One region of the Venatorbacter sp. C2-1 genome, then DNA from elsewhere that is predicted to be linked to it. Evidence: predicted binding sites of a transcription regulator. Region 1 holds the regulator's gene; the other holds the start of a gene.
What was found. The regulator FNR, encoded in region 1, switches genes on or off when oxygen is low (the NO sensors DNR and NnrR bind a similar motif). The targets are predictions, from matches to a motif close to TTGATNTANATCAA.
Positions count from the first base shown of each region.

Region 2: MT343_RS04165 (YdcH family protein) is a predicted target of FNR. The motif match lies at 13,440-13,453, and genes of this name have one in related genera.

Region 1 is NZ_CP094879.1:2,458,968-2,475,165, forward strand. It holds gene MT343_RS10845 (alpha/beta fold hydrolase) at 1-492, opposite strand, end outside; gene ccoN (cytochrome-c oxidase, cbb3-type subunit I) at 864-2,297, shown strand; gene ccoO (cytochrome-c oxidase, cbb3-type subunit II) at 2,314-2,919, shown strand; gene MT343_RS10860 (cbb3-type cytochrome oxidase subunit 3) at 2,925-3,101, shown strand; gene ccoP (cytochrome-c oxidase, cbb3-type subunit III) at 3,104-4,027, shown strand; gene ccoG (cytochrome c oxidase accessory protein CcoG) at 4,237-5,643, shown strand; gene MT343_RS10875 (FixH family protein) at 5,780-6,280, shown strand; gene MT343_RS10880 (heavy metal translocating P-type ATPase) at 6,277-8,721, shown strand; gene ccoS (cbb3-type cytochrome oxidase assembly protein CcoS) at 8,725-8,919, shown strand; gene MT343_RS10890 (sulfite exporter TauE/SafE family protein) at 8,916-9,578, shown strand; gene fnr (fumarate/nitrate reduction transcriptional regulator Fnr) at 9,664-10,431, shown strand; gene MT343_RS10900 (hypothetical protein) at 10,704-11,198, shown strand; gene ttcA (tRNA 2-thiocytidine(32) synthetase TtcA) at 11,322-12,173, shown strand; gene MT343_RS10910 (hypothetical protein) at 12,211-12,705, opposite strand; gene greB (transcription elongation factor GreB) at 12,771-13,319, opposite strand; gene MT343_RS10920 (PGPGW domain-containing protein) at 13,462-13,728, shown strand; gene MT343_RS10925 (DNA-J related domain-containing protein) at 13,767-14,387, shown strand; gene MT343_RS10930 (polysaccharide deacetylase family protein) at 14,384-15,427, shown strand; gene MT343_RS10935 (M48 family metallopeptidase) at 15,438-16,136, opposite strand; gene MT343_RS10940 (YecA/YgfB family protein) at 16,181-16,198, shown strand, end outside.
Region 2 is NZ_CP094879.1:914,831-931,028, forward strand. It holds gene nadD (nicotinate-nucleotide adenylyltransferase) at 1-236, opposite strand, end outside; gene MT343_RS04090 (glutamate-5-semialdehyde dehydrogenase) at 217-1,473, opposite strand; gene MT343_RS04095 (GGDEF domain-containing protein) at 1,591-2,523, shown strand; gene MT343_RS04100 (GGDEF domain-containing protein) at 2,513-3,499, shown strand; gene MT343_RS04105 (class I SAM-dependent methyltransferase) at 3,530-4,384, opposite strand; gene MT343_RS04110 (DedA family protein) at 4,484-5,104, shown strand; gene MT343_RS04115 (hypothetical protein) at 5,114-5,353, opposite strand; gene MT343_RS04120 (DUF3549 family protein) at 5,510-6,538, shown strand; gene MT343_RS04125 (YchJ family protein) at 6,535-6,996, shown strand; gene MT343_RS04130 (hypothetical protein) at 7,028-7,309, opposite strand; gene MT343_RS04135 (hypothetical protein) at 7,697-8,788, shown strand; gene MT343_RS04140 (D-alanyl-D-alanine carboxypeptidase family protein) at 9,041-10,192, shown strand; gene MT343_RS04145 (YbeD family protein) at 10,354-10,626, shown strand; gene lipB (lipoyl(octanoyl) transferase LipB) at 10,626-11,261, shown strand; gene lipA (lipoyl synthase) at 11,263-12,225, shown strand; gene MT343_RS04160 (TorF family putative porin) at 12,356-13,030, shown strand; gene MT343_RS04165 (YdcH family protein) at 13,096-13,335, opposite strand; gene MT343_RS04170 (response regulator) at 13,481-14,620, shown strand; gene trxC (thioredoxin TrxC) at 14,623-15,060, opposite strand; gene MT343_RS04180 (GlxA family transcriptional regulator) at 15,122-16,060, opposite strand; gene MT343_RS04185 (MBL fold metallo-hydrolase) at 16,152-16,198, shown strand, end outside.

The sequences.
Region 1 (16,198 bases):
GGCATAGCCGTCCACTTCTTCTTTATCGCCCAATGCGTCACGCGTGCCCTGCACAATCAGCAGAGGTTGCTGCAACTGTTGCAGATGATCTGTGCGCAGCGACTCAGGTTTACCCGGCGGATGAAACGGATACCCCAGACAGGCGCAACCGCGGATATCGGTGCCGACATTTTTCTCTGCTTCCTGCATTAATAAAGAAGCAACCCGCCCGCCCATGGATTTTCCGCCAATGATACAAGGACGATCCAACTGGCGGATTAATGCGCGGTAATCGTCCAGCAGTGCCGGCATACGCTGTGGCGGGCGGCGTTTACCGTCGATGGCACGCTGTTCCATATAAGGAAAATCAAAACGCACGACATATATTTCCTGCGCGGCAATCAATTCTGCCATCCGTTGCATAAATTCGCTGTCACTGCCGGCACCGGCGCCATGGGCGAAAATAAATAACGGATCACGCGAATTACCATTTTCTGTGTATTTTTTGTTCATTTAAATTCCGTTCAGACATGGCCTTCAGGGAAAATTGTCGCATGACTTGCAATTGTATTTCCCGTCCCCAGTGCTTCTTGCGCTATATCAAGATTCACGGTTGCCACTTCCTTATGATTTGCTCAACCGTTATCAGGATAACTTACAGCTATTCTGTAGCGGCAGAGAGTGTGGGCTGTTTGCTGGAGCAAACCATCAGAACGATGGTGAGAGACGTTCTCAGTTAGCTGTTCATAAGCTCCATAAAAGCAGGATAACCTGCTGTAAAATCTGGTGTTTTTCCGGTGTTTGATTGCAAATAACAGCATCAAACACCATAATTGCGCCGATTTTTTTAACCCTCAATCCTCGCTGTTAAATGGAATCTGATCATGAGCACAGCATTTGACCATCCCGAGTACAACTACAAGGTGGTAAGACAATTTGCCATCATGACCGTAGTTTGGGGCATTGTTGGCATGGCGGTCGGTGTACTTATCGCTGCCCAGCTGGCTTGGCCTGCACTGAACTTTGATACGCCTTGGCTGTCTTTCGGTCGTTTACGTCCGCTGCACACCAATGCGGTTATTTTTGCTTTCGGTGGTTCTGCACTGTTTGCAACTTCTTACTACATTGTGCAGCGCACCTGCCGTACGCGTCTGTTCTCAGACACCCTGGCAAGCTTCACCTTCTGGGGCTGGAATGCCGTGATCGTTGCAGCGGCTATTACTCTGCCAATGGGTCTGACCTCTACCAAGGAATACGCTGAGCTGGAATGGCCAATCGATATTCTGGTAACTCTGGTATGGGTTTCTTATGTTGTGAACTTCCTCGGCACGCTGGCTATCCGTAAAGAAAGCCACATCTATGTTGCCAACTGGTTCTTCGCAGCCTTCATGATCATGATTGCGATCCTGTACGTGGGTAACAACCTGGCCGTACCGGTATCCCTGACCAAATCTTACTCCATCTGGGCCGGTACTATTGATGCCATGATCCAGTGGTGGTGGGGCCATAACGCGGTAGGTTTCTTCCTGACTGCAGGCTTCTTGGGGATTATGTACTACTTCGTGCCTAAGCAGGCTGGCCGTCCGGTTTACTCTTACCGTCTGTCCATCGTGCACTTCTGGGCCCTGATCTCTATCTACGTATGGGCCGGTGCTCACCACCTGCACTACTCTGCTCTGCCTGACTGGGCTCAGACTTCCGGTATGGTTATGTCTCTGATCCTGCTGGCACCAAGCTGGGGCGGTATGATCAACGGTATGATGACGCTGTCTGGTGCATGGCACAAACTGCGTAACGACCCTATCCTGCGCTTCCTGGTTGTATCTCTGTCTTTCTACGGTATGTCTACCTTCGAAGGCCCGATGATGTCGATCAAGACCGTAAACGCGCTGTCTCACAACACTGACTGGACCATTGGTCACGTTCACTCCGGTGCTCTGGGCTGGGTTGCCATGGTATCTATCGGTGCTCTGTACCACCTGATCCCAATCATGTTCGGCCGCAAAGCCGGTGACATGCACTCCATCAAGCTGATCAACGTTCACTTCTGGCTGTCCACCATTGGTACCGTACTGTACATCGCTGCGATGTGGGTAAACGGCATCATGCAGGGTCTGATGTGGCGTGCAGTTAACGCTGACGGCACCCTGACCTACAGCTTCGTTGAATCCGTAGAAGCCTCTCATGGCGGCTATGTGGTTCGTGTACTGGGTGGCGCACTGTTCCTGACCGGTATGCTGATCATGGCTTACAACGTGTTCATGACTGTTCGCGCGGCCAAGAAAGAAGCTGGCAACGCAGTCGCAGCACAGGCTTAAGGAGTACTGAAACATGATTAAGCACGACAATATTGAGAAAAGCCTGCCGTTGATGGTGGTGATGATTGTCATCGCACTGAGCTGGGGCGGGATGGCGGAAATTGTTCCACTGTTCTGGCACAACGACACCAACAAGCCGGTTGAAGGCCTGGAACCTTACACTGCTCTGCAGCTGGAAGGTCGTGACATCTACATCCGTGAAGGTTGCCATGTATGTCACACCCAGATGGTTCGTCCGTTCCGTGCAGAAACCGAGCGTTACGGCCCATACTCCACTGCTGGTGAATCGGTATACGAGCACCCGTTCCTGTGGGGTTCCAAGCGTACTGGTCCTGACCTGGCACGTGTTGGTGGCCGTTACTCTGATGAGTGGCACCGTGCACACATGTACAACCCACGTGACGTTGTACCTGAGTCCATCATGCCGTCTTATCCATGGTTGTTTGAAGATAAGGTCGATGGCCGCCTGACTCCGAAGAAAATGGAAGCTCTGCGTATGGTCGGCGTACCGTACACCGATGCTGACATCGAAGGTGCCAAAGAGGCCGTTGATGGCAAACGTGAAATCGAAGCTCTGGTTGCTTATCTGCAGCACCTGGGCACTGTAGTCACTAAACGGTAAATCCCATGGATATTAACGACGTGCGCGGTTTGGGCAGCGTTTTCGCCCTGATAGCTTTTCTCGGCATACTCTGGTGGGCCTATGGCTCCAGCCGTAAAAAGCGTTTTGATAACGATGCTCAGATTCCATTTCTCGAAAACGAAGAAATGCCAGCGCACGACGATAAAGATCGGAGTAAATAAATATGTTAAGCACTTTCTGGCAAGTGTGGGTCGCGGTCATCGTACTGGGATCCATGATTGGTTGCGGCGTACTGATCATGTACACCAGCCGCGGCCAGCGTAAAGATGAAACTGACCAGACTACTGGTCATGATTACGACGGTATTCAGGAACTGGACAACCCGCTGCCACGCTGGTGGGTATTTATGTTCTGGGCAACCATCGTGTTTGGTTTTGGCTATCTGGGCGTGTACGGCCTGGGCAACGTTAACGGCCTGCTGACTGTTGAAGTCGACGGCGAACAGGTTGCCTGGTCTTCTACCAACCAGTGGAAAGCTGAAGTACAGAAGTTCGATGCTGACATCGCACCACTGTACTCCAAGTACACCGCTACTCCGGTTGAAGAACTGGCCAAAGACGCAGATGCTCTGCAAACCGGCCAGCGCCTGTTCAAGAGCAACTGTGCTGTGTGCCACGGCTCTACCGCTAAAGGTGCTCAGGGCTTCCCTAACCTGACCGATAACGATTGGTTGTACGGTGGCGCTCCTGAGAACATCAAGCACACTCTGACTTACGGTCGTCAGGGCGCGATGCCTGCATGGGGCGCAGTACTGGGTGAAGAAGGTACCGCTGACATGGTGAACTACGTTCGCAGCCTGTCTGGCCTGAAGCACGATGCAGAAGCCGCTGAAAAAGCAGCGCCTAAATATCAGCAACTGTGTATGGCTTGTCACGGTGCAGATGGTAAAGGCAGCCAGCTGGTTGGCGCACCAAACCTGACTGACGATATCTGGTTATATGGCGGTTCTTCCAAGCAGATTGAGTTCACTCTGAAGCATGGTCGTAACGGTAAAATGCCAGCGCATCTGGAAATTCTTGGCAACAACGCTGAAGCCAAGATCCACCTGCTGACCACTTACGTTTACTCGCTGTCTCATCAGCAGTAAGCGCAGCAAGACCCCGGTCAGGCAAAACCAACCGGGGTTGAGCTAAGGCAATAAAAACAGAAAAAAGCGGCTTAAAGCCGCTTTTTTCGTTATAGCGACAGGCAACAAGCTATATAATTGCCGCGTTATATAGAGCGCTGTGGGGCCCTGCTCCGTCTCTGGTTTCGCAAAGCGCCGTCATGCACATCCAACCAAGGTGATTTGCCGTTATGAGTAATATTCCGGTCAAAGATGTCACACCAAAAACCCAAAGCATGTATGAAAAACGTAAGAAAATTTACGTTCGTGAAATTGAGGGTTTTTTCCAGAAATTACGTACATGGTCGCTGTGGGCGTTAATGCTCGGCTATTTCGGCAGTGCCTGGCTTAACTGGGAAGGCCGACAGGCCATTCTGTTTGATCTGCCGGCGCGCCAGTTTCATATTTTTGGTATTACCTTCTGGCCGCAGGATTTTATGCTGCTGTCGTGGCTGTTAATTATCTGCGCTTTTGGCCTGTTCACCATTACTAACCTTGCCGGTCGTATCTGGTGTGGTTACACCTGCCCGCAGTCGGCCTGGTCATTTATTTTTATGTGGATTGAAGAGCGTACCGAAGGTACCCGCAACGCCCGCATGAAACTCGACAAAGAACCGATGAGCGCGAGCAAATTCCGCAAAAAAGCCCTGAAGCATACTTTGTGGATGATTATCGCCATCTGGACCGGCATCACCTTCGTCGGTTACTTCACCCCGATCCGCGAACTGGTACCGGATTTCTTCACCCTGAACATCGGTGGCTGGGGTTTATTCTGGATTGCGTTTTTTACCGCGGCCACCTACATCAATGCCGGCTGGATGCGTGAGCAGGTCTGTATTTATATGTGCCCTTATGCGCGTTTCCAGTCGGTTATGTACGATCCGGATACCCTGGCCGTTTCCTACGATGTTAACCGTGGTGAACCACGTGGCAAACGCAGCAAAAAAGCCAAGGAAGAAAGCGACACAACCCAGCTTGGTGACTGTGTTGACTGCTCCCTGTGCGTGCAGGTATGTCCGACCGGTATCGATATCCGTGATGGTCTGCAATACCAGTGTATCGGCTGCGCTCTGTGCATCGATGCCTGTGACTCCATTATGGAAAAACTGGATAAGCCGAAGGGTCTGATCCGTTACACCACCGAAAATGAGCTGGAAGGTAAAAAGACTCACTTCTTCCGTCCGCGTCTGGTCGGTTATGCCGCACTGCTGCTGATTATGATGGGCGCATTCATGTACGCCATCGGCACCCGCACACCGTTCAAGCTGGATATTGAACGTGACCGCAGCGCGCTCTATCAGATGACCGCCAACGACACCGTAACCAATGCGTATACGCTGAAGCTGATCAACATGTCGCAAAGCCCAAAAACCTACACTCTGAGCCTGGATGGTCTGGAAGGTATGAAGATGGATGCGCCAACCACTCAGTTTCTGCGTGTGAACGAGCTGAAAGAAGTGCTTCTGACCATCGAAATTGATCCGGAAGAAGTGCATATGCCAGCCAGTAAAGTGGATATTGAATTCGTCATCACCGATGCCGATACCGGTGAAGAAGTGGCACGCGAAGAAAGCCGCTTTATTGCCCCACGCAATTAATCTGAGGAAAAGATTCGCCTCCGCGAAACCATGACCCGTGTCAGCGAATCTGACAAATCCAAACTGGAGACTGACCGCCCAAGTGGTTAAACTTGGGCGGTTTTTTTTATCCCGCCTGATGCCGATTGAGAAGTCTATGAACACCGAATCCAAAGAACACGCTCCCTGGTACAAAGAACCCATGGTGTGGCTGGTTGCGGGCCTTCCGCTATTGGCTATCTGCTGGGGTTTTGTGATGCTGACACTGGCCCTTGAATCCAAAGATTCCCTGGTCAGCGACAGCTACTACAAAGACGGCGTCAGCTACACCGAAAACGTCGAAGCCGATGCCCATGCTGCCCGCCTGCAGATCAAGGCCGATCTGACGTTCAGCGAAAACGAAATCCACCTGGCCCTGAACGGCTATCTGGATGAAGAACCTGCAACCCTGCAACTGCAGCTGATTCACCCTACCCTGCAGGAACGTGACCTGACCGTGCTGCTGCAACGCCTGGGCGATGGCCACTATGCCGGTGTCAATGAACTGGTATTGCCGGAACGCCGCCATATCTGGCTGCTCAGCCACGAACAGCAGTGGCGTATCCGTGGTACCGAACTGATTGAAGCTGACAAGGTTATTAACTTACACGCCAAATGAATGCCCATTCAGCCCAAGAGCGCTGTTTTCACTGTGGTGAAGCCACCACCGAAGGTGAGCGCTGGTCAACCCTGATTGATGGCCAACGGCAGCCGATGTGCTGCCCGGGCTGCAAAGCCATTGCCGAAACCATCGTCGCCAGTGGCCTGAAAGACTATTACCGCCACCGCACCGAACTGCCGGAACTGTCGCCGGCTGAACTGGAAGACAGCGATCTTTCGGCGCGCGAATCCCTCACCCTGTATGACAGCGAAGCCCTGCAGCGGCGCTTTGTCGCCCATCTGAGCGGCAACCAGCAAGGCGAAGCGGAAGCCACGTTTATCATCGACGGCATCAGCTGTGCCGCCTGTGCCTGGCTGATTGAGCACCGTATCAGCCAGTTGCCGGGCGTAAAAAACGCTGTACTTAACCTGTCCAACCACCGCCTGGTGGTACGCTGGCAGTACGACCAGATTGCCGTATCCAGTATTGCCGAGGCGATTTACCGCCTGGGCTACAAAGCCTCGCCGTTTTCTGCCACTGAACAGGAAGAGCAGCGCCATCGCGAGGGTAAACTGGCGATCCGCCGTCTCGCGGTTGCCGGTATCGGCACCATGCAGGTGATGATGCTCGCGGTGCCCCTGTATGTAGGCATGGCTGAGCAATACGAATTTTTTATGCGCCTGGCCTCAATGGTCATGACCCTGCCGGTGGTGCTGTTCAGCGCCCGGCCGTTCTTTACCGCTGCCCTGCGTGATCTGCGCACCCGTCATCTGACCATGGATGTGCCCGTATCGCTGGCCATTGTGCTGGCATTCTGTTCGAGCATCTGGAGCACCATGAATCAGGGCGTCGAGGTGTATTTTGACTCGGTCTGTATGTTTACCTTCTTCCTGCTGCTTGGCCGTTTTCTCGAAATGCGCGCCCGTCACCGGATGGGGAAAGCCGGTAATAATCTGCTGACGCTGCTGCCCAATATTGCGTTAAAGGTTGGTGACGACGGTGTTGAGCAGGTTATTGCCAGTGAAGACATCCGTATTGGTGACGTGCTGCGTCTGAAACCCGGCCATGCCATTCCCGCTGACGGAGTGGTGATCGAAGGCCGCAGCTCGGTTGATGAAGCCGCACTGACCGGCGAATACCTGCCCATCAGCAAGAAAGCCGGTGATCGCCTGATCGGCGGTACGTTTAACGTTGAAAGCCCGCTGCTGATGAAGGTCACCGCGACCGGCGCCGAAGCGCAGTTATCGACCATCATGCGCCTGATGGACCGTGCCCAGCAGGAGAAGCCGCGCGCTGCGCTGCTGGCCGACAAAATTGCCAGCCACTTTGTTGCGGCGGTGCTGATCATCTCCAGCTCGGTCTTCACTTTCTGGTGGCTGCAAGGCGATGAACACGCCTTTTTCATCGCCCTCAGCGTGCTGGTTGTAACCTGCCCCTGCGCCCTGTCGCTGGCTACGCCAACGGCTCTGACAGCCGCCACGGCCGCACTGCGCGAACGCGGATTGTTAATCAGCAAAGGCCATGTGCTGGAAGTTCTGCCACAGATAAACCGGGTGGTATTCGATAAAACCGGCACCCTGACCCAGGGCAAACTAACCCTGGAGCAGGTCGAACCTCTGGCGGATCTGGATGAAACTCAGCTGCTGGCCCTGATCGCCGGCCTTGAGAAACACTCAACCCATCCGATTGCCCGTGCCTTCCGCACCATAAAAGCGGCTGCCGTAGAGAACACCGAACAAACCGCCGGCCAGGGCATCAGCGGCCAGTGGAACGGGCACACTCTGCGCTTTGGCCGCGCCGATTATGCCTGGCCAGCAGCCCCCCTGACGGAGCCCGACAACAAGGCCGCTGGCCAGTGGCTGCTGCTCGCCAGTGATCAGCAACCGCTGGCCTGGGTGCGCCTGAATGACAGCCTGCGCCGCAACGCTGCGTCAATTGTCAGCGGTCTTCAACAACGCGGTATCGCCGTGTCTCTGCTGACCGGCGACCCCGGCGCATCCGGTCAGGTGGTGGCGGATGCACTGGGCATTACCGACCTGCAGACCGGCGTCTCGCCGGAACAGAAACTGGCCGCAGTGCGCGCCTGGCAGCAGGCCGGTGAGCGGGTCATGATGGTCGGCGACGGTATTAACGATGTGCCGGTACTGGCCGGTGCTGATATTGCTCTGGCCGTTAACGAAGCCACCGATCTGGCTAAGACCAACGCCGATGCCATGCTTACCAACGGTCGTCTGGAAACCTTACTGACCGCTCTGGATGGTGCCACCAAGACGCGCCGTATTATTGCTCAGAACATCGGCTGGGCTTTGCTGTACAATCTCATCGCATTACCGGTGGCAGCGGCAGGTTTTGTTCCGCCCTGGGCCGCTGCGATTGGCATGTCATTCAGTTCGTTACTGGTGGTCACCAACGCCCTGCGCCTGAATCGCCTGCCGGCTCCTGACTCCTCTGAGGTTTGATCGATGGATATCATTTACATCCTGGTACCGCTGTCTTTACTGCTGATCGGCATTGCCGTGCTGATCTTTTTCTGGGCGGTGAAGAGCGGCCAGTTTGAAGACATGGAGTCCCCCGCCCACCGCATTCTGTTTGATGACGATGAGCCGATAAATCGCCGTCAGGACGACAGCGATCAAACCCCATCTGACAAGCCATGATTGAACCCCTGTCGCTGCTGACCGCCTTTCTGCTCGGCCTGTTTGGCTCCAGCCACTGTCTGGTGATGTGCGGGGGTATTGCTGCGGCTATTGGCAGCAGCGCTGGAACTCAGCGTGTCCGGGTGACGCTGCTGTTTAACACCGGGCGCATACTGAGCTACAGCATCGCCGGGCTGATAGTCGCCAGCGCAGGTCTGTGGCTGCAGAGCCAGCACCAGTGGCTGATGCTGATCTTGCGGACACTGGCCGCGCTGATGCTGATACTGATGGGGCTCTATATTGCCCGCTGGTCACTGATGCTGACCCGTATTGAGCAACTGGGCCAGGGAATCTGGAAACACCTGCAGCCTCTGACCCGCCGTTTTATGCAATCTCCGCGTGCGATTGATCGTCTGTGGCTGGGCATGCTCTGGGGCTGGTTGCCCTGCGGCCTGATTTACAGCACGCTGAGCTGGGTTGCCGCAAATGGCCAGCCTTTGCTGGGAGCCGCTGCGATGTTCGCCTTTGGTCTGGGTACCCTGCCAGCCCTGTTTGCCAGCACACTGGCGGCCAATGTACTGACGCCGTTTCTGAGCAACAACCGCGTGCGTCAGGTTGCCGGGGGATTACTGATCGGATTTGGTTTGTGGACGGCAGCATCGGTCTGGTTACTTTCTTGACAGATCGCGCGCTAATGCCGAACATAGCCGCAACTGCTGCACTTGTTACTTACTCCGACACCGGGGTTTCACTCAGGAATCAGTCATGAAAACGACACATGTTGCGCCTGCTCCACTGCGGGGCACTCAACCACACTGCCAGACCTGCTCACTGAATGCGTTGTGTCTGCCATTGTCCCTGAACGATTCCGATATGGAGCGCCTCGACGATATCATCCGCCGTGGCCGTCCGATCCAGAAAGGTCAGCTGCTGTTCCAGCAGGGCGAAGCGTTTCAATCCGTATTTGCCGTTCGCACCGGAGCCCTGAAAACCTACACTCTGGCGAGTAACGGTGAAGAACAGATTACCGGTTTTCACCTGGCCTCTGAGCTGGTTGGCCTGGCCGGTTATGATAACGGCAACTATCCGTTAACCGCCAAAGCGCTGGAAACCACCACCGTCTGTGAAATTCCGCTGCAGCAACTCGACAGTCTGGCCGATGACCTGCCGGATCTGCGTAAGCAGCTGATGCGTACCATGGGCACCGAAATCCGTCATGATCAGAACATGATGTTGCTGCTCAGCAAGAAAAACGCCGAAGAACGCGTAGCCTCTTTCCTGATTGATATTTCCCAGCGTTATTCCCGTCGTGGTTTTTCGGCCAGTCATTTCCGCCTGCCGATGTCGCGGGTGGATATCAGTAACTATCTGGGCCTCGCGGTAGAAACCATCAGCCGCGTGTTTACCCGCTTCCAGAAGAACGGCCTGATCGAAACCCAGGGTAAAGAAGTGATTCTGCAGGACCCCGATATGCTGTATGAACTGGCCGGCCTGAATACTGAAAAAGAGTGTGCCGCTCACCCGCAAGAGTAAGCCGCTCACCCGTAAGCAAAAAAACCGGCCAGAGGCCGGTTTTTTTATGCCTGCCCTCTTATGCCTGTTTTCTGCTTATGAACACTTATGCAACGCCCTCTGGTACGGGAAATGCTTTTACCAGAATAAAGGCTGAACAGACGTTATTTTTCTGGCGCCGGTATCCAGGCTATCTATTGGCAATTGGTATAAAACCGCAGCAGATAAAATAATCTGATCTAAGATTGCAGAAACAGCGTCATTCAGCCGATATGACGTATAAGGAGGTGACCATGGGCATCTGCGCAAATGAACTGACCCGCTGGGTAATCCAGCCAACCCTGCAACGCATCGGGGTTAGTAACCCGATGGCCAGCACCCTGCTGCTGGCAACTGCGGCTCAAGAATCGGCTCTTGGATCGCATCTCAAAGCCGCCGGTCAACGGGCTCTCGGCATTTACCGCATTCACAGCCTGACCCACCGCCATGTATGGGACGCTTATCTGGCACAACAGCCTGAACTGGCCAGCACCGTGCGCGGCCTTGCCAGCCAGCATGATTTTCTCAGTCACCCTCATGCCGAGCTGACCACCAATCTGTCTTATGCCACCGCCATTGCCTGGTTTATCTATGCCCGCAATGATGATTTTGTTCTGCCCGCCGATGCAACCGCAGAACAGCTCGCACGTCTGTGGAAACGTTTTTACCATCCCCGCAGTGGTGTCAGCATTGAAGAGTTCTGTGCCAGTCTCGGTGCCGCCACCGCCCTGCTCGACCGTGCAGCCTGAGCAGGCGTACCTTTTCTCAAAGTCCCCGAACAACATTCCTTTTTAACTGCCTGACCTGCGCAGGCGGTTCCTTCACCCGATGCATTCTGCTATAAAGCGGGCGCAATTATTCAGGGTGTTTTTATGATCGAATCCGCTGCCGAGCGCAAAGAGCAACTCGAGTTCAACAAACTGCAGAAGCGCCTGCGCCGCAATGTCGGCAAGGCCATCGAAGACTACCGCATGATCGAAGACGGCGATAAGGTCATGGTTTGCCTGTCCGGCGGTAAAGATTCGTACACCATGCTCGATATTCTGCTGAGTCTGCAGAAAAGCGCACCGATTCACTTTGATATCGTGGCGGTGAATATGGATCAGAAGCAGCCCGGATTTCCTGAACATGTGCTGCCGGAGTATCTGAGCCAGCTGGGTATTGAGTATCACATCGTCGAGAAAGATACCTACAGCGTAGTGAAAGAAATTATTCCGGAAGGTAAAACCACCTGCAGCCTGTGCTCCCGTCTGCGTCGTGGCACCCTGTATGGCTTTGCCGAGAGTATTGGCGCCAATAAAATCGCTCTTGGTCACCATCGTGACGACATCATCGAAACCCTGTTCCTCAATATGTTCCATGGTGGCAAGCTCAAGGCCATGCCGCCGAAACTGCTGAGTGACGACCAGAAACACGTACTGATCCGTCCGCTGGCTTATTGCAAAGAAAAAGACATCGAGAAATTTTCCCAGGCACGGGGCTTCCCGATCATTCCGTGCAACCTGTGTGGCTCACAGGAAAACCTGCAACGTCAGAATATTAAGATGATGCTGGAACAGTGGGACAAGGAGCAGCCGGGACGCAGTGAAAATATCTTTGCCGCTATCTGTAATGTGGCGCCGTCACAATTGGGCGATACGCAGCTGTTTGATTTTGTCACCCTGCAGGATAAGCAGGACAAAGGTCATCTGTTTACCCGTCTGGATGTGGTTCAGATCGACTGATCTGACTGCTCTTTTTGGCTGGCAAAAGAAAAGGCGGTCATAAACCGCCTTGCAACATGCTGGTGACCAGCAGCTGATAATCCCCCGGCCCTTTCACAATAAACTCCATCTTATAACGCCGGTCGGTAATGATGGATTCGGCCATTGCCGTCAGGTGACAAGCATCAGGACTCAGTTGCGGCTGTGGCATCTGCAGATGAACCTGATACTGTCCTTCCAGCTCTTCTACCCGCACCGTTGAGATCGCCTGAGTTTCACTGCCGGCAATGCCTTTACGGATCCACTGCAGATAAATGCCATGCGGGCCTTTCACACTAGTACGGACAACGCGGATGTACCCCTCTCCGGCGTCAGACTTCCACGGGCAGACCCGCTGTACCTGATCAATCCAGACCGGCATTTTATAGACGCCGGCAAAGGGCCAGGTTTCGCCTTCGGCGGCTGCTTCGTTCTGCATCCCGGCGTCGGTGGCCAAGGCTGTCAACGTCAGAAAAGCCAACAGCAAAGCCATGATCGTGCGTACTGATATCATAATGATCCTCCTGCCATTAAGCCTAGCAGAGGTCAGCTTTCATGCTGTTGCAGAAGGCAGATACATCAGGCGGAGAAAACGGCCTGATTACTGCCGCCGGCATCCCATTCAGGGCGCTGGTAAGATACGCTGAGGATGTAAAAGGTTTCTTCTCCTTTCGGCAGGCGTACGGTCACTTCATCATCGACACGTTTTCCCAGTAATCCCCGCGCCAACGGCGCATCAACGCTGATATAGCCGCGTTTGAGATCAATTTCATCCTCGCCCACCAGACGGTAGCGATGAACCTCGCCATCATCGTCTTCAAGTTCCAGCCAGGCGCCAAAAAAAACTTTCTGCGGATCAGCCGGCAGACGATCGACCACCGTCAGAATCTCCAGACGCTTCAGCAGGAAACGGACGCGACTGTCGATCTGGCGTAATCGGCGTTTACCATAGATGTATTCCGCATTTTCCGAGCGATCCCCCAGCTTGGCGGCATCTGAAACTTCCTGCGTCACTTTTGGACGCTCAGTGCGCCACAGGTAATCATATTCCCGGCGTAAGGCCTGCTCCCCCTCCGGGGTAATCAGATGGCTGCGTTTCGGCAGCGGCTTTTTTTCCTTCTCACTCATAAACAACGGCCTGTACCAAAAGATTTCATGGTTTCGCAACACAGTCATGTCAGGGTGTCAGCATGGGCATGCCTGAACAACAACGTACAGCATTCCTCCAGAACCGGGAAAACCGGCAAAAACATCCGGGTGATGATGCAGAATGATCAAACGCAGTTTTAAAATGGTGACCGGTATTCTGCTGTTGCTGCTGGGAATTATTATTACGCCAATGCCGATTCCGCTTGGCATTATCCTGATCATTCTGGGCCTGTCTATGCTGGTATCGACTATCCCCAGAGTGCGCACATTTCTGCAGTTTCTGCGCCGTCGTTATCACGTGTTTTCGCACAAGCTGAACAGCATTAAACATCGCCTGCCGGCATTTGCGCGCCAGCTGATTGAAGATACCGACCCGGACCAGCCCTGAGGCCTCCCCGGTAAACCACCCTGTGCTAGCATAAGAGCATGAACTCAGATGCCCTTTCTCCTCTGGCGGCCAGCAACAGCGCCATCGACGATTTCGCTCCCCTGCTTGAACTGCTGAGCCTGTATCTGGCCGACGGCCAGAGCCACAGCGAATACGACGTGCTGTGCTGGCTGCAGGCACCCGAACAGGGAATTTTCCGCCCCGACGCTCTGCGCGATTCACTCACCATGTTCCGCAGCCATTTTATTCTGATGCATTGCCTCTACCGCCTGCAGCAGCAATGGGCTGATGAGCAATCTGCCCTGCTGGAAATCAGCGCACTCAGTATCCGCCGCTCGCCCTGGCCCGATAACGCCCGCAACACCGAGCTGGCCGAACATCAGCCGCTGGCACAGTATTACCTCGATCTCAGCCAGCTGAATACCGCTCAGGAAGAGGTGGATGAACTGCTGCGCTGCTTCTGGCAAAAGATGTTACAGCCCGAACAGGAAGATCGGGACATTGCTGAACTGGAACTCAGTAAGCCCGTGACAGGGGCAGAGATTCGATTACAATATCGCCGCCTGGCGATGCAGCATCATCCTGACCGTGGCGGTGATGAAACCCGTTTCCGCACCATTCAGGCGGCCTTTCAACGACTCAAGCACCGGTATTCATGATTAAGTTTTCTCTCCCGTTTGTTCTCTTCGCACTGTTTTTCTCTGCATCGGTACGCGCCCAGCTGGTGATTCTGCAATATCACCATGTGTCGGCCAACACACCCGCATCGACCAGTATCAGTCCGGAAGGTTTTGCCGCTCATCTGCAGTTGCTGGAGCAGGAAAACATGCATGTGATTGACCTTGGTCAGGCGCTGGCCAAGATCCGCGCAGGCGAATCCTTACCGGAAAAATCCGTCGCCATTACCTTCGACGATGCCTACCGCTCGGTGTATGACAACGCCTACCCGCTGCTGAAACAACGCAACTGGCCCTTTACCGTATTTGTGAATACCAATGCGGTGGATGAGCAACACGGCGTGGTAATGGACTGGAAGCAACTGAAAGAACTACAGGATAACGGTGCTCTGATTGCCAACCACAGTGCGGATCATCCTTATCTGATTGAGCGCCCGGAGGGCATGACACTGGATGCCTGGCTGACTCAGGAAGTGGCGGAGCCGGAAGCGCGTCTGCAGAAAGAACTGGGCACCAGCCATAAGCTGCTGGCCTACCCTTATGGGGAATTTGATCTGGAGATTATCGATTGGCTGGCAGCGAACGGTTACCTTGCTTTTGGTCAGCAGTCCGGACCGGTAGGCCCTATGTCTCATCCGCAGGCACTGCCGCGCTTCCCGGCCTCCGGTATTTATGCCAACGTCAAAACCCTGAAAACCAAGCTGTACACCCTTGCCCTGCCGGTGCCGCCAACCCAGCTGATCGAGCCGGTACTGGCGGCAGAGAATCCGCCAACCCTGGCCATTCATTTCCCGGAAGTGGATTTGCGTCCGCGCCAGATTCAGTGTTTTGCCAGTGGTGAAGGTGCAATCAGCACGCAGACAGAAGCCGATAACGGCGTGGTCAACCTGACCGCCCGTGCAGAAAAACCCATTCGTGGCGGCCGCAGCCGTTATAACTGTACCGCTCCCAGCGTGCGCCATCCGGGCTGGTATTACTGGTATTCGCAATTGTGGATTAACAGCGCAGTGAAATCGCGCTGACAGGCAGACCTCAGAGCAAACGGCGCGACAGCTGATTTAACAGTTGCTCGCGTTGTTTCCAGTCCGGCAGACACTGGGTCATCAACGCTTTAAAGCCCGCGCCATGATCAAAGTGGCGCAGATGACACAACTCATGCACTACCACCAGTTCCATCAGCTCCGCTGGCAGCTGCATTAACGCCAGATTCAGGTTGATATAACCGCGCTGCGACAGGCTGCCCCAGCGGGTACGCATCTTTTTAATACGCAGCTGCGGGCGGCGCACATCAAACTGGCTGAAGAACGGCCACCAGCGTTCAATCATCTGCGGATATTCATGCCGCGCCTGCCCGCGCAGCCAGTTATCCAGCGCCTGCTGCGTTTGCGCAGGCGTCCAGCCCTCAGGCACCCAGACCGCCTGTTCAGCGACCATAAACTCGCCCAGAGCACTGCTTTTAAACGGTAATTCGCGTCCGCGGATCAGTACACTTTGCCGGGCTTCCTGTTGTCGTGCCAGCACCTCGCTGCGGCGCTTCAGCAGCCAGTCATGATTGGCATTCACAAACGCCAGCACCTCCGCCTTGGGATACCCCAGCGGGATGCGCAGATCCACCTCACCCTCGGCATTCACCAGCATACGCATGCTCTTACGCCGCATCGCTGAGAGATGCACAGCGACCTGCTCGCCGCCGACAGTCAGCCAGAATTGTTGTTTGTAAGATTTCCGCACGGTCTCAAGCCTGTTAGGATTAGCGCCAAATTCAGGAGTAGCGTATGTCCGACCTCAATAGT
Region 2 (16,198 bases), 1.5 Mb from region 1:
ATTGCCAGACGCTGTTCAGCGCTGGCCTGTGGCTGGGGCCGGTGTGGCGGAATGCGGTTGGGAATCAGCAGGACTTTTTCGAAGCCGAGATCGCGCAATTGCACGGCGATACGTAGATGACCGATATGAACCGGATCAAAGGTACCGCCCAGCAGCGCCCAGCGTTTGTGGCGGCTGCCGGACGATTGCCTGGCGGTTGGCTGCGTGGCGGGCGGCTTATTTACGGACTTCGCCATTACCCAGCACTACGTACTTTTGTGAGGTCAGACCGTCGAGACCGACAGGGCCGCGGGCATGGATTTTATCGGTGGAGATACCGATTTCGGCGCCCAGGCCGTACTCAAAACCATCGGCAAAGCGGGTTGAGGCGTTGACCATCACCGAGCTGGAGTCGACTTCGGTCAGGAAGCGCCGTGCCAGCGTGTAGTTTTCGCTGACGATGGTGTCGGTATGGTGTGAGCCATAGTGGTTGATATGGTCGATGGCGCTGTCCATATCGTCGACGATTTTCACCGCCAGTACCGGCGCCAGATATTCGGTATGCCAGTCTTCTTCCGTCGCGGCATTAATATCGGTCAGCAATTCACGGGTACGCTCACAGCCACGCAGCTCCACGCCAAGGGCTTCATAGGCTTCGGCCAGCTCCGGCAGGATATCGGCGGCCACGGCCTGATGCACCAGCAGGGTTTCCATGGTGTTACAGGTGCCGTAGCGGTGTGTCTTGGCGTTGATGGCGATATTGATGGCCTTGGTTTTATCGGCGAATTCGTCGATATACACATGGCAGATACCATCCAGATGCTTGATCACAATCACCTTGGCGTCACGGCTGATACGTTCAATCAGGCCTTTGCCACCGCGCGGTACGATCACGTCCACGTACTCCGGCATGGTGATTAACGCGCCGACTGCGGCACGGTCGGTGGTTTCCACCACCTGCACGGCACTGGCCGGCAGGCCGGCTTCTTCCAGGCCGGCGCTGATAATGGCGGCCAGTGTGCGGTTGGCTTCAATGGCTTCGGAACCACCACGCAGAATGGCGGCGTTGCCGGATTTCAGGCACAGGCTGGCGGCCTCAATGGTGACGTTCGGACGGCTTTCATAAATGATGCCGATAACGCCCAGGGGCACGCGCATCTTGCCCACCTGAATGCCGCTTGGACGGTATTTCAGATCGGTGATTTCGCCGACCGGATCGGCCAGTGTGGCTACCTGATGCAGGCCTTCGATCATGGTATCGATACGCTCGTCGGTCAGTTCCAGACGATCAAGCAGGGCAGCCTCAAGGCCATTGTCGCGGCCGCGCTGCATATCACGCTGGTTGGCGGCCTTAATGGCATCGCGCTGGGCGGTAATGGCGTCGGCAATGGCCAGCAGCGCCTTATTTTTGTCCTGAGTCGACGCGCGGGCCATGGCACGGGAGGCCTGGCGGGCATTCTGACCCAGGGTCTGCATGTATTCGATTACATCCATCGATCACACCTGAACAGTCTGTAGCGGGAGAAAGTGCGCTAGTATACACCAACAACTACAATGAAAGCGTCCGCAGCCTCTGCGGTGCAGTAATTTCAGCTACGGATTCTCTCGGTTATGGAAAAAACGCAGTTTCACAGCCTGGTCGTGCTGCAGGTTAAAGTCCTTTATTGCCTGCTTGCGGCTTTGGGGTTGAGCATTATTGCCGCCCTGGATCTGCTCGAAGATAAAAAACAGTTCGCCATGATTGCCGCCGGTTTTTCGCTGGCGCTGGTGATTTATGCCGGTTACCTGCTACTGCGCCGTAAGCAGCGTTCTTCGCCGTACCCGGAGTGGGTTCTGGTGGGGCTGTTATCGGTGTTTACCCTGTTTGGTATGCATCAGAGTGCACAGGTCGCGCACTGGATTTATTTTGTGCCGGTGTACACCTACTTTTTGTTTCCCTTCCGTCTGGCAAGCTACATTACCCTCGCGTACAGCGCGGTGCTGGTATTACTGGTACTGGAAGACTTTGATAATTACAGCCGTTTGCAGATGCTGTTTACCTACGCTGCCTGTTACACCTTCTCGGTGATGTATGCACTGATTAACGAACGTAATAACCGTGCCCTGACCGAGATTGTGAATACCGATCCGCTGACGCAGGTCTATAACGAACATCAGTTGTATCTGGATCTGAATAAAGAAATGACCCGTGCTGACCGTCAGCGCAGCAGCCTGATGTTAATGGCGGTGGCAACACCAGAGGCCTGGCACAGTCTGAAAGTGGAAGATTATGAACAGCGCCTGAGTTATCTCGGTAATAAACTGCGCAAGTGTCTGCGTAAATACGATGCCTGTTACCGCCTGAATACCGATGATTTTGTGATTGTTATGCCGCACAGTGATCCGCAGGATTCTGAAGAGCTGAAAGCCCAGCTGCTGGGCTGTATGGCCGATAAAAAGTTTGCCGCACTGAAAGAACTGCCGGTGCATGTGGAGGCCTATCAACCGGATGACGATGCTCACAGTCTGATCCGCCGGGTTATGGAGACATTACATGCTGGCTGACTTATCACAGGACGAATTGCTGCCAAGACTTCAGGCCGTGGTGTATTTACTGGCATCGGTCGCCATTGGCATTCTGATGTACGACCAGTACCGGCAGGGGTTGTACCCGTTGGTGCTGAGTAACGCCATTGCCATCCCGGCGTTTGTATTCAGCGCCATTTTTATTTATATCAACCGCGACCGTGACAGCTTCTCCTGGGTCAATTATCCGCTGATTTTTACCCTGGCCGGACTGGCGCTGTATCAGTTGCCGCAGTACCCGCAGCTGATGACGCATTATTTATATGCCTTACCACTGTTCAGTTATTTTTGTCTGCCGCTGTATCCGGCCACCGTATTTAATGTGGTGGTCGCGGTTCTGATGACGCTGCTGCTGTGGCTTGATCATGGTTTTATGCTGGCGCTGCGCACCGGCACCAATTACTCATTGCTGCTCGGCTCTGCCTGGTGTTTTGCCTATTTAACGCTGTTAAAAGGCTGGTCGCTGAAACGTCTGGCGCTGACCGATCAGACTTCCGGCGCCTATAACCGCAGACACTTTTTTCATGCCCTGACCCGCGAGATTGCCCGCAGTGAATCGACCCGTCACAGTGTCAGCCTGATCGGACTGGTGATTGATGATTACCGTCAGCTGATTGATATTCACGGTAACCGGGTGATGTCGCAGTTTCTGCCGCGCTTTGTAGAACGCACTCAGCGCCAGATCCGTGCCGGAGATGAAATATTCCGTCTGGCCGATGATTTGTTTGTACTGGTGCTGCCGAACTGTCCGGAAGATGGCGCCATTGTGCTGATGGAGAGGGTTAAGCGCACCCTGCAGCAACAGGCGTGGAAACCCTTTGCGGAGATTTCCATCAGCGCATCGGCGGTGGGTCTGCAGAGTGGGGAAGACAGTAAAGATCTGGAAAAACGCTTATCGGCAAAACTGAAGAAACAGAAACGCGCCAGTCTGCAACTGGCGGCGTTTGCCGATTAACAGGGTTTCAATACGGTTGTTGCCTGTGACTTAAACGCTGGCGCGGATAATCCGCACCAGCGTTTTTGTTTTTGATTGTGGCAGGTTCAGCTTGCCGTAAAATTCCGCCGGGTCGTGTACCCGTACCTCGTTAAAACCATCCTGCTGAAAGCCTTCTTTAATCGCGGCATCCGATGAATAGTGCAGCGGCCATTGGCCGCGGGTAAAAAATCCCACCAGTTTCTGCGCGAATTTTACGTAGCGGTATGACGGATGATCGGCAAAATCCGGGTATAAATCGGTGACATAAAATCCGCCGGAAAATCCTTTCAGACCTTCCGCCATTCGTGCCCAGACACTGCGGATGGTGGTCAGATCAAAATAATTCACCAGCCCTTCGGTAACGATGGCGGTTTTTTTCGCCGGATCAAGACTGGCCAGCAAGGCGGCAATAGAGTCATCACCGCTTTGCTGCAGAATATTGCAGGCCCGGACGCTGTGGCCACTGGCCTGGCCAATGGCCGCCAATAGTGCCTGTTTGCGGTTGGCCATGCCGGGAAGATCGGCTTCGATATAAGTCAGCTGCGGATATTTCTGTTTAAAGCGGTAACCGCGCGGCGATAGACCAGCAGCAATTTCAACAATCTGCTCCACACCTTCTTCTTCAATCAGGCGCTCGACCTGATGATCAATAACAGAGTGCCGCTGCAGTAAAAATGTATCGATATCAGCACCGGCCACCAGACGTAAAAAGGCATTAACCGGGCTGAGTGCAGCGTTGGCGACACGTCCCATACCGGTAATAAACCCAGGGGCGGAGAGGCCGTGCTTGTACCAGATGTAGCCGGTATAGTGAGCGCTGATGCTGATGCGGGACGTATCGGTGGCGGAAGTGGAAGAGGTCATGAGCTGTCTTTTATTGTTGTTGTGTACGCACACGAGAATACAGGGGAATACCCTGCTGCGTCCACGCGTGGTCAATCGGCAACATCCCGGGCGGTTGTGATGGAGTCGGCACTATCCGGTTTTTTTGCAGGTTTCACCGACATTGTTGAGCAACATGTCTGGCTGTTGCTGCCGGCGGTATTTGTTCTGGCGCTGGCTGAGTCGCTGCTGGTGGTTGGGTTATTTATTCCTGGTGTGGCATTGCTGGTGGCGTTAACCATTCTGGCGGCGGAGCAGGGACTGCCCGTTGCATGGTGGTGGCTTGCCGGAGCGGCGGGGGCATTCTGTGGTGACGGTCTGAGTTTTCATATTGGTCGCTGGTATGGACCGCGGCTGGCGCACTGGAATATCTTCCGCCGTCACCCTGACTGGCTGCCCTCAGCTGAGCACTTTTTCGCCCGTTACGGTGTGTGGAGCATTGCGCTCGGGCGTTTTATCGGCCCGTTGCGCCCTCTGGTTCCGGCCATGGCCGGAGTGTGCGGGATGCCGGTGCGCGACTTCTGGTGGGTAAACAGCTGGTCTTCGGCGGCCTGGGCGGCGTTTTATCTGTTGCCGGTTTACTGGTTTGGTCAGGCAGCCCTGACCGTGCTGCAACCCTGGCAATTATTGCTGGGGCTGGGACTGGCAACGCTGGTCGCGCTGCTGCTCAGTCGCGTATTGCGGCGCCGGAAAGGCCGCTGATAACAGGTCTTACTGCTTATCCTGTAATGCCCGTACTTCGTTACGTGCCTCATTAAGCTGAAACTGCAGGTCGGCGACTTTCTGTTTCAGTTCGCGCGCAGCGGCCACTTCCTGCTGATGCTGGTCGGCAATCTCCTGCAGACTTTTTTCGGCATCTTTTACCTGCTGCTGCCAGCGTTTACTCAGCCGGTATGCCACCAGGGCACCACCAATAATCATGCCTGCCATAATGGCGAAAATAAGACCCATAACAACTCCTGTGGCCCTGAGGCTATGTGGGGTAAAACGTCAGTTTATCGGAATTAGCGCGGATATACCCGGCTGCCGGGCAAAAACTGGTAAACTGCCCGCCGTTGAATTTTCTGTGGGCTGATCGCCATCAGCCCATTGTTGTGGAGCTAAGTTGTGACCATTGCTGAACTGGTAGCCAAAAGTGGCGCGCAGATGCGCGTATTTGATCTTGGGCGACGCATCGAAGAAGTGCCTCTGGCGGATTTCAAAGCCTTTGAACAGATGCAGAAACCCTATCCGGTACCCTATCTGAAACATGCCTGGCTGGGCATTCTCAGCTGGAATCCCGATGAGCCGGGACAGCACAATATCTGGTTTGTGAAATTGCCGCTGGATGAGCAGAACATTCTGCAGCCGGGTCCGCGTGATGCCTTCCTGCAACACTGGCTGCGGGTTGCCCAGTATCCGGATCAGAAGCACGGCGATGCGCCCTGCAGCTACAAACCGGATGCCAACCGTATGGCCTACTTTCATGCACTGGCGCTGCAGGCGCTGGGGCAGGGGACGACCCAATACTACGCGACCGCCCGTGCTTACCTCAGCGGTGATATCGGCTGGGACAACTGGCAGCAGCTTGGTCTGCAGGGGCTGGCGGAAGTGGTTGCACGCCTGGCCGAAGAGCAGAATGAAACCCTGCTCTGTAATGCATTGCCGCATTTACCCGCGGTGCCGCGCAACGTGGTGCTGGGCTTCCTTGAAAATGCCGCACCGGGTCAGGCGCTGACCTCCGCGATTAACGACAGCCTGTCACAGGTGGTGGCAGGCGGTGCTGAGGTGGCCGATCTGGCAGCCTTTGCCCGTGCCTTATCGCACAGTGTTAATGCCGATCAGCGCGTGCTGTTGCTGCAGTTGCTGCTGCAACATCCGCACAGCCGTTCGGTCGAGTTGCTGGCCGCGCTGGGCAGCCGTTGTTGGCGTGATCTGCAGGGTGGACTGCTGCTGGCTTATCTCGAATGTCTGGCGGTTAACGAACAGGGCATCAGTGCCTTTAATGCGCTGGTTGCCGACCTGCTGGCGTTGCCGGGTATGCGCGAGCGCTTTATGGAAGTCTTCCGTTCTCCGCAGCGCAGTGAATCGCTGGCGCAGGCGATTGGTCAGCTGTTGTCGCTGGCGCGTCAGGGTGACCGCGGGCGTCTGCAATGAGCAGTCAGGCAGAAGCTCTTTGCCCCTGTGGCAGTGGCCGTCTGTATGGTGACTGTTGTCAGCCGTTGCATCAGGGACAGCCTGCTGCAACCGCTGAAGCCCTGATGCGCTCGCGTTACACCGCTTTTGTCTTTGGCTTGCAGGAGTATCTGCTCGAAAGCTGGGACAGCCGCACCCGCCCGGCAGAATTACCGCTGGATAACGATACCCGCTGGTTTGGCTTAACGGTGCATGATTCACAGCAGGATGGCGACAGGGCGACGGTCAGTTTCAGTGCGCGTTTTTGTGAAGGCAAAGACTGGTTCTGCCTGAGCGAGGTTTCTGCTTTTGCTTTAGCGGCCGATGGCCATTGGCGTTATGTGGATGGTAAGGCTGATTTTCAGCCGCTGCAGCCGGGGCGTAATGACCTTTGCCCTTGTGGCAGCGAGAAAAAATACAAGAAGTGTTGCGGCGCCTGACACTGATATCGGGCGCCGGATAAAAGGCCTGTCAGGATGGTTGCTGCGGACGGGTCATGCCTTTTAACAACATGCCCCAGACCATGGCAAAAGTGCCAAGCACAGACAACAGCATCATCAGATTGACCAGCGTGCTGTGGCGCTGATAGTAACTGCTCTGTGGTTGCGGCTGATCGGCACAGCGGGCATTGATGAAGTCGTAAAAGCCACCGCTTTGGCTGCATTCAGTCACGGCCGACATTTCGATTCCGTACAGTGTTAGCAAAATAATGCCGGGAACGGCAAATAACAGTGAACCGAGGCGTAGCCACATGGTTTTTTCTCCGCGTATTACAGGTGAATGACAGATGGAACTTGACATCAGAGGGCGATTCTTTGCATCTTACCAGCCTCGGGCCTGTTCACACTAATTGAATCAGGCCTGCTGAGAGCCAGTTTTCCTCAGAACAAGGAGAGAGGACTGATATTAGCAGGCTAAATGAATGACGAACGACGAGGTTTATGGGAGAAACCGGCCTCAGCCCGAAGGGTTATGGCTAAAAATTACTCATGCCGCGTTGCTGTTCGCTCGCTTAACCTGTTAGGCCACACTCTCAGCGCCTTGCCTGAGATATTTTTAGTCGATAACAGGCCTGTTTAATCAGTATGAACAGGCTCCGCTTATGCCCGACAAAACGATAACAAAATAAAGCTGCTCATTATGAAACGACTGATTACCGTAACTGCTCTACTGCTGGCCATGAATTCCCAGGCCGCTACCCAGAACCTGGATCAGCTGCTGAGCAGCATCAAAGCCGATATTGCTGCACAGCGTTTATCCAGCCCCGCAGGCAATAACGCGCTGGAGCGTATCGACGCTTTCCGTGAGCAGGCTCCCTATGATTTCCGTGTTGTGCCACTGGCCTATCAGTGGGGCGAAGCCTATGTGGCGCTGGCAAACAAAGCCATCGCAGCCAAAGAGTACGATAAGGCTCAGGGGTATCTGGATAAAGTCTGGCTGGTAGCAGCACTGACTCCGGGGCTGGAAGAAAGCCAGGATAAACTGGATAAGCTTTATAAAGGTGCACCGAACGTGGTTGCCCGTGCTGAAGAAAAAGGCCCGAGCAAAGAAGAGCTGGCGCGTCAGAAACAACTGGCCGAAGCTGCAGAAAAAGAAAAAGCCAAGGTAGAAGCCGAGCGTAAGCGTAAGGCGGAAGAAGAAAAACGTCAGGCTGCGGCGGACAAGAAGAAAGCCGAGCAGGAACGTCTGCGTCGTCAGGAAGAGGAACGTCAGCGTCGTGCTGAAGCGGAAAAAGCCGAAAAAGCAGCCGCTGCAAAACGTCTGGCTGATGCAGAAAAGGCCAACACTGCTAAATCTAAAGCTGATGCCAAACCAGCGGCTAAAGCTGCTCCTGTTGTCGCCGTGGCTAAACCCGTAGCGCCTAAGCCTGTGGTAAAAGCCAGCGCCGGCAGTAATGAAGTTTCTGAGTTGTGGAGTGAAGCGAAAGAAGATACCGCGCCTATGGCCAGCTATCCGGTTTCAGCCGAGCAGATTGCCAGCCGTGACCGTGATATCGCCGATAGTCTGCAGCCGGTCTGTAAAGCCATTCTGGATAACGATGCATCGGTGGTTGTTCATACTCAGGATAAAGCGGATTACCGTTGGTTGACGGTACGCCTGACACTGTGTCTGCGCCGTCTGGATAAGTCGTTCCGTCTGCGTCACAGCTATCAGGCTGTAGCTGACAACGCTCCGTTTGTGACTTTGCACCCAACGCGTGAAGTCTCTCTGGTGCGTCAGGCAGGGGATTAAACTTACGCGCTGAAGATAAAAACCCGGTTTTTTGCCGGGTTTTTTTATATCGTTTTTTCGTCTGTGGCGATGGAACCAAACACCGGTTTTTACGGTCACTCATGGTCGGGCAGCGGCCCGGCTAATTCACCCGACAGGGGCAAACGAACATTGGAGGGAGCAGGAGCAGTCGTTACTCTTTCTGCCCCCTGCAAAAAATGTTCAGCGTGTTACAATGCGCGCCCGTGTTTACCCAACGGTTAAATATTTGTTATGCGTTATTTGCTATTGATAGTTTCTGTAATGATTTCTGCCATCACTGCTTCTGCCGTGCAGGCAGAAGTAATCGTGCCTAAAGCGCCGGATCTGGATGCCAGTGCCTATGTGCTGATGGATGCCGACAGTGGCCGCATTCTGGTTGAACATAACGCTGATGAACGTTTACCGCCGGCCAGTCTGACTAAAATGATGACCAGCTATATTGCTGTGCATGAGCTGGAACTGGGCAATGTCACTGAGCAGACTCAGGTGCCGATCAGTGTTAAAGCCTGGCGTAAAGGCGGCTCAAAAATGTTCGTGCGCGAAGGTACCGAAGTTGCGCTGATTGATCTGCTGCGTGGCATTATCGTGCAGTCAGGTAACGATGCATCCGTTGCGGTGGCCGAATACTTTGCCGGTTCGGAAGAAGCCTTTGCCGGCTGGATGAATCAGTACGCTGAACGTTTTGGTATGACCAATACCCACTTTGAAAATGCAACCGGCTGGCCGGCTGAGGGGCATTTATCTACCGCTGGCGATATAGCTAAGCTGGCGTTGCATATCGTTAAAGACCATCCGCATTATTACAAGCTGTACGCCGAAAAATATTACGAATACAACGACATCCGTCAGCCAAACCGCAACAAGCTGCTGTGGCGTGACCCTTCCGTAGACGGCCTGAAAACCGGTCATACCGATGAGGCCGGTTTCTGTCTGGCGGCTTCTGCTGTGCGTGATAACACCCGTCTGATTGCCGTTGTTATGGGCACCCGCAGCGAAGAAGCCCGCGCCCGTGAAACCCAGAAATTACTGGCTTACGGTTTCCGTTATTACGAAACCCGTAAGGTCTATAACGCTGAAGAGGTACTGCAAACCAATCCGGTGTGGCTGGGTAAAACCGAAACCGCTGATATTGGTCTGGAAAAAGAGCTTTACCTGACCCTGCCGCGCGGCATGAAAGGCGAGCTGGAAGTGAATATCCTGACCGATGAATTTCTTGAAGCCCCCATCGTTAAAGGCCAGGTGGTTGGTACCCTGACCGTCAGCATGGAAGGTGAAGTACAGGCTGAGCGTCCGTTAATTGCGCTGTCTGATGTTGAAGAAGCTGGTTTCTTCGGTCGTCTGTGGGGCAGTATCAAGCTGTTCTTTGCCCGCCTGTTTGCCTGATTGAACGCGGCAGATACGTGCCAGTCTGGGTTTTGGCTCAGGCTGGCTTTTGTGTTTCTGGCTGCTGAATAATGTGGCGTCTTTGGCCAAAGTCCGATGGCGCTTGAATTTCGTATGGGTTACAACCATATAAGGCTCTGATGTACAGAGAGGCCATAAACGTGAGTCAGCCTGAAGCTCCAAAAATTGAATTCCCCTGCGCTAACTATCCGGTAAAAATTCTCGGTCATGGTAAGGATGACTATGTCGAGGTTGTACTGGAGATTGTGCGTATTCATGCGCCTGAATGCGATGTTGAACGCATTCAGATCCGCAACAGTTCCAATGGCCGTTTCCGTGCCCTGACCGTATATATCACGGCCACAGGGATCGAACAGCTGCAGGCTTTGCACAAAGACCTGCTGGCCCATGACTATATCCATATGGTGATCTGATGACGGCTGTGCTTGTGCGTGAGCTGGGCCTGCAGGAATACACCCGCGTGTATGACGATATGCTGGCCTTTACCGCCGCGCGCGATGAACAGACAGCTGACGAGCTCTGGTTTCTGCAGCATGAGCGGGTGTTTACCCAGGGGCAGGCCGGTAAGGCCGAACATGTACTGATGCCGGGCGATATCCCGGTGGTGCAGAGTGACCGTGGCGGGCAGGTTACCTATCATGGGCCGGGCCAGCTGGTGGTCTATCTGATGGTGGATATCAAACGCCTTGGCTGGGGACCGCGGGCACTGGTGTCGGCAATTGAGCGTGCGATCGTGGCCACTCTCAGCGAGTGGCAGATTGATTCTGCTCCGCGCGAAGATGCGCCGGGTGTTTATGTCGGTGAGCGCAAGATTGCCTCACTTGGGCTGCGTATTAAAAATGGCCGCTCCTTTCATGGCCTGGCTCTGAATATCGATATGGATCTGGAGCCCTTTCAGCGTATCAATCCCTGCGGCTATGCCGGCATGCAGATGACGCAGATGCGCAATGAAACCGATCTGCCGCTGAGCATTGAGGCGGTGATTGCTTCCTTACAACAACAGTTGCTGGCTGAATTGAGTGCCGGCAGCGATGCGCCCGGAGCGTGATATGACAGATAAGGCGAAAGTGGTTCAGGGAGAAAAATTACGTGGTGCTGAAAAGGTCGCCCGTATCCCGATCAAAGTCATCCCTACCGAAGAGTTGCCGCGTAAACCCGACTGGATCCGCGTGCGTATTCCGGCCTCACCGAAGATTAACGACATCAAACAGAAGCTGCGCAAGCACAAGCTGCACACCGTGTGTGAAGAGGCCAGCTGCCCGAACATCGGTGAGTGTTTTGGTGGCGGTACGGCAACGTTCATGATCATGGGCGATATCTGTACCCGCCGTTGTCCGTTCTGCGATGTGGGCCATGGCCGGCCGAATCCGCTTGATGTGGATGAGCCGATCAATCTGGCTACCGCCATTGCCGATATGGGCCTGAAATACGTGGTGATAACCTCGGTAGACCGTGACGATCTGCGTGATGGCGGCGCCCAGCATTTTGCTGATTGTATCCGCCTGACCCGCGAGCACAGCCCTGCGATTCAGGTTGAAACCCTGGTACCGGACTTCCGTGGCCGTATGGAAATTGCCCTCGATATTCTCAGCGAAACGCCACCGGATGTGTTTAACCACAATCTGGAAACCGTGCCGCGTTTGTACAAAGAATGCCGTCCGGGTTCTGATTACCAGTGGTCTCTGACGCTGCTGAAAGAATATAAGGCCCGCCGCCCTCAGGTGGTGACTAAATCCGGTCTGATGCTTGGCCTGGGCGAAACCAACGAGGAAGTGATTGAAGTGATGAAGGATATGCGCGCGCATAACATTGATCACATCACGCTGGGGCAATATCTGCAGCCGAGCAAAAATCACTCACCGGTTAAGCGTTTTGCTACACCGGAAGAGTTTAAAGAGCTGGGTGATATCGCCAAGAGTCTGGGTTTCCTGCGTGTGACCAGCGGCCCGCTGGTGCGCTCGTCTTACCATGCGGATCTGCAGGCGCAGGGGGAAGACGTTGGCGGATTGTAAAATGCTGTGGGCCGTGATTCTGTAGCGGCTCTTTCTGTGAACGTTATTGGATTGTGAAACGCTGGGCGATGATTCTGTAATCGCTCTGTGGTAGACAAGGGGTTCCTGTTTAATTCACTGAGGGAACCCCATGAAACGCACTACATTGCTGGCCATTCCGGCTTTTTTGGCACTCTCGTCTGCGGCATCCGCCGCCACTGTGACGTATAACGCCGCTTTTGTCTCAAACTACCTGTTCCGTGGCCTGAGCCAGACTGATGATGGTCCGGCCTTGCAGGGTGGTGCAGATGTTAAAAACGGTAATGCCTATGCCGGTGCCTGGTTCTCCAATGTTGATAAGCCAGACGGCGCCGAAGGTCTGCCGGTCGAGATGGACGTGTATTTCGGCTACAACAACCAGTTCGATGGTTTTAACCTCGATATGGGCGTGCGTACTTACAACACCCTGTTCGATGTGGGTCGTGAAGAAACCGAATTCAAACTGGGTACCAGCCCGGCCAAGGGTCTGTCTGTCAATATGCACCGTGGCGTAAAGGCTCAGTACTGGTATCCGGAAGTCACTTTCGAAAAACACCTGCCGCAGCGTCTGTACCTGGACGTAGCCGTTGGTATGTGGATGGTGGATGACGCTGACGATAAAGCGCTGACTGCCCGTGTTGAAGTGGCCCGTGATTTCCCCGAATTCCATAAGATTGATCTGTTTATCGCTGCTGACTTTATCAGCGATGACACCCCTTATGGCGACAATAACGATAAAGACGATTCCGATCTGAATTTCGTTATCGGTGTACGCAAAAACTTCTGATAAGTGATGCGTTACCCACAAAAAAGCCCGGAAAATCCGGGCTTTTTTGTGTCTGGCGGAAACGCTCAGGCGCTTTTCAGCATCGCATACAGGTCGTCCTTCAGATGCAGACGGCGCATTTTCAGGCCTTCCAGGCGCTCATCGGAGGCCGCTTCAACGGCTTCTTCGATTTTACGTACTTCGCGGTCAACTTCATGGTACTCGTCAAACAGACGGGCAAAGTGACGGTCTTTCATTTTCAGGGAACGGATCTGGTCGCCCATGTCCGGAAATTCGCTGTGCAGGTCGTGGTGTTCAATTGTCATTATCAGGCCTCCTTTTGCAGATGCTTTCAGATTGCCTGCTCTGGCAGAAAGCGTCTTGATACAGATCAGGCGAATCCCTGTCGTTTGCAGGGGCTTTGCTATAGTTGATGCAGATCAAATCGTTAATTATTTCAGGGAGAGGGATATGAGTTGTAACAACGTTGCGCTGCTGGATGATGAGATCAGTATGGTCAGGTTGCTTGAGCGCGCGCTGGATAACTACGATGTTCAGTCCTTTACCGATCCGGAAGGGTTTCTGAATGGTCTGCGTCCGGAGACGGACTGTATTCTGCTGGATATTCAGATGCCGGGCCGTGATGGCTATGAAATCTGTCGTCTGTTGCGTGCCCGTGAAGCAACACGCCATACGCCGATTCTGTTTGTCTCCGGTCAGAGTGATCTTGACCAGCGTCTGCAGGGGTATGCTGCCGGGGCCGACGATTTTATCAGTAAACCTTTTAATATTGACGAGATGCGCGCCAAGGTTGAGCGCGCTCTGCTCAGCAGTGAGCAGCGGGAAATCCTGCAATCATCGGCCGATTATGCCCGCCAGGCGGCGTTTGAAGCCATGACTCACTCGGCGGAGCAGGGGGAGATCAGTCGCTTTATCGAGCAGGTTATGGGCTGTAAAAACCGCCAGCAGCTGGCCTCTGTACTGATTGCCAGCCTGAAAAACTTTGGCCTGAATGCTGTTTTGGCTTGCTGGACGGGGCCGGAGTTCTGTTTTGTCTCGCATGCTGAGCAGGTGCGGCCATTGGAAGCGGAGCTGTTGCTGAGCTGCCGCGAAGGCGCGCGTATTATCGAGCTGGAAAAACGCATGATAGTGAACTTTGGTAATGCATCCGTGCTGATCAAGAACGTGCCCTGGCAGGAAGAGGCACGTTATGGCCGGATAAAAGATCACCTGTGCGTTCTTATGAGCAGTGTACATGCAAGGCTGCAGTCGCTGGCGACTGAGCACAAACTGCATCAGCAACAGACGCTGCTGAATGCACTGGACGATGTGGAATATGCCCTGCAGCATTTGCAGCAGCGTCAGGATCAGGGGTTAAACAGTGCGCGTGAAACCGTGCAGGAGCTGGAGCTGGAGTTGTCTGAAGAGCTGCTGTTGCTGAATCTCGATCCGGATCAGGAGCAGCATCTGACGCAGCTGGTGCGTAATCATATGGGTCAGCTGGAGCGCCTGTATCGTAACTGCGCAGATGTCACCGGCCCGCTGCAGCCGGTGCTGCAGGCGCTGGCTGATATTGCCGGAAAGCGCCTGCCTGACAGAGACTCTGTCTGAGATCAGTGAATTTTACTCAGCGCCGCCTGCAACCACTGTTGCAGCTGCGGTGCCGGTAAGGCTCCGGCCAGACGGTCAATTTCTTTTCCCTGATGATAAACAATCAGCGTCGGGATACTGCGGATGCCGAGTTGCGCGCTGGTTTGCTGCGCCTGTTCGGTGTTTACCTTGGCAAAGCGCATCTGTTGTTGCATCTGTCCGCACAGCTGGGTAAATACCGGCGCCATCATCTGACACGGGCCGCACCAGCTGGCCCAGAAGTCCACCACTACCGGCAGATCATTTTTCAGCAGAAAACGCTGAAAATTACTGTCGTTCAGTTCCACCGGATGACCGTTGAATAAGGGCTGTTTGCAGCGCCCGCACTGGGCCTGCAGCTTTTGTTGCTGATCTTCAGGGATGCGGTTAATGGCGGCACAGGATGGGCAGGTGTAATGCATGATGGAATCTCCGCGAGAATATGCCATCTATATGCGTCTTCGGTAATGAAGTTTCAAGGGCTCAGCCGAATTGCCGGCGATACTCACCTGGTGTCAGGCCGGTCAGCTGGCGAAAGCTGCGGCGCAGGCTGCTGTCATCAACAAACCCCAGCATATGGCTGATTTCGCTGATGCTGCGGTTGCTGGTCTGTAACTGATCACTGACCTGATTCAGTTTGATCAGCCGCAGCAACTGTGCGCAGGTCATTGTGCTTTCCTGTTTAACCCTGCGTGCCAGTGTGGCCGGGGTTAGGTGCAGATGGTCGGCCAGCGCAGAGGTTTGTACCTGTTGTGCCGGAGTTTGCTCCACCCACTGGATAATGCGGCGTAACAGCTCGCTTTGTTGCAGTAACAGGGGAAGTTGCTGAAAAGGGTTGTTCTGTTCATTCGGTCGCGGCAGCACCATATAGCGACGGATCTCTTCGGCGAGAGCAGCACCGCAGTGGCGGCTGATCAGCTTCAGCGCGATGGGCAGATAGCCGTTAACTCCCGAGGCCGTTGCCAGATGCTCGTCAAACAGGCAGCTGTGCTGCAGGCTCCAGTGAACCTGTGGAAAAGCCTGACTGACTGTATCTTTCAGCCACCAGGTTGTTGTGGCGTTGTGCTGATCCAGACGTCCGCTGCGGGCAAGCAGACAAACGCCGGTACAGTAGCTCCATAATTGTGTGTTGTCCGGCAGCCGCTGCAGGGTGTTAACCAGCGCCTGGTCACTTGCCTGTATGACCTGATGACGATCACGCCAGGCACCGGGGATAAGCAGGGCATCCGGTGGGTTTGCCGCCAGTGCTAGAGTGTCGAGCGTCTGACCATTGGCAACCGGCAATGCACCGCCGGGTTCACTCAGCCAGGTTATACGGAATTGCCGTTTGCCGAGGCGCAGATTGCAGGCAGTCAGCAGGTCGGCAAAGGCGAACAGGCCGGCAGGGATGCAATCAGGGTAGAGCAGTAATCCAATGTTCATCTGCTTAAAAATGTCTGTTTTATGTCGATTCTTGCCATGCTAGCGCGTGCAGGCCCCCTCTACAATGCCCTTACTCAGAGAGGAGAGCGCTATGAAAATACGACAGATTCGTAATGCCACCATGATTGTTGAGCTGGG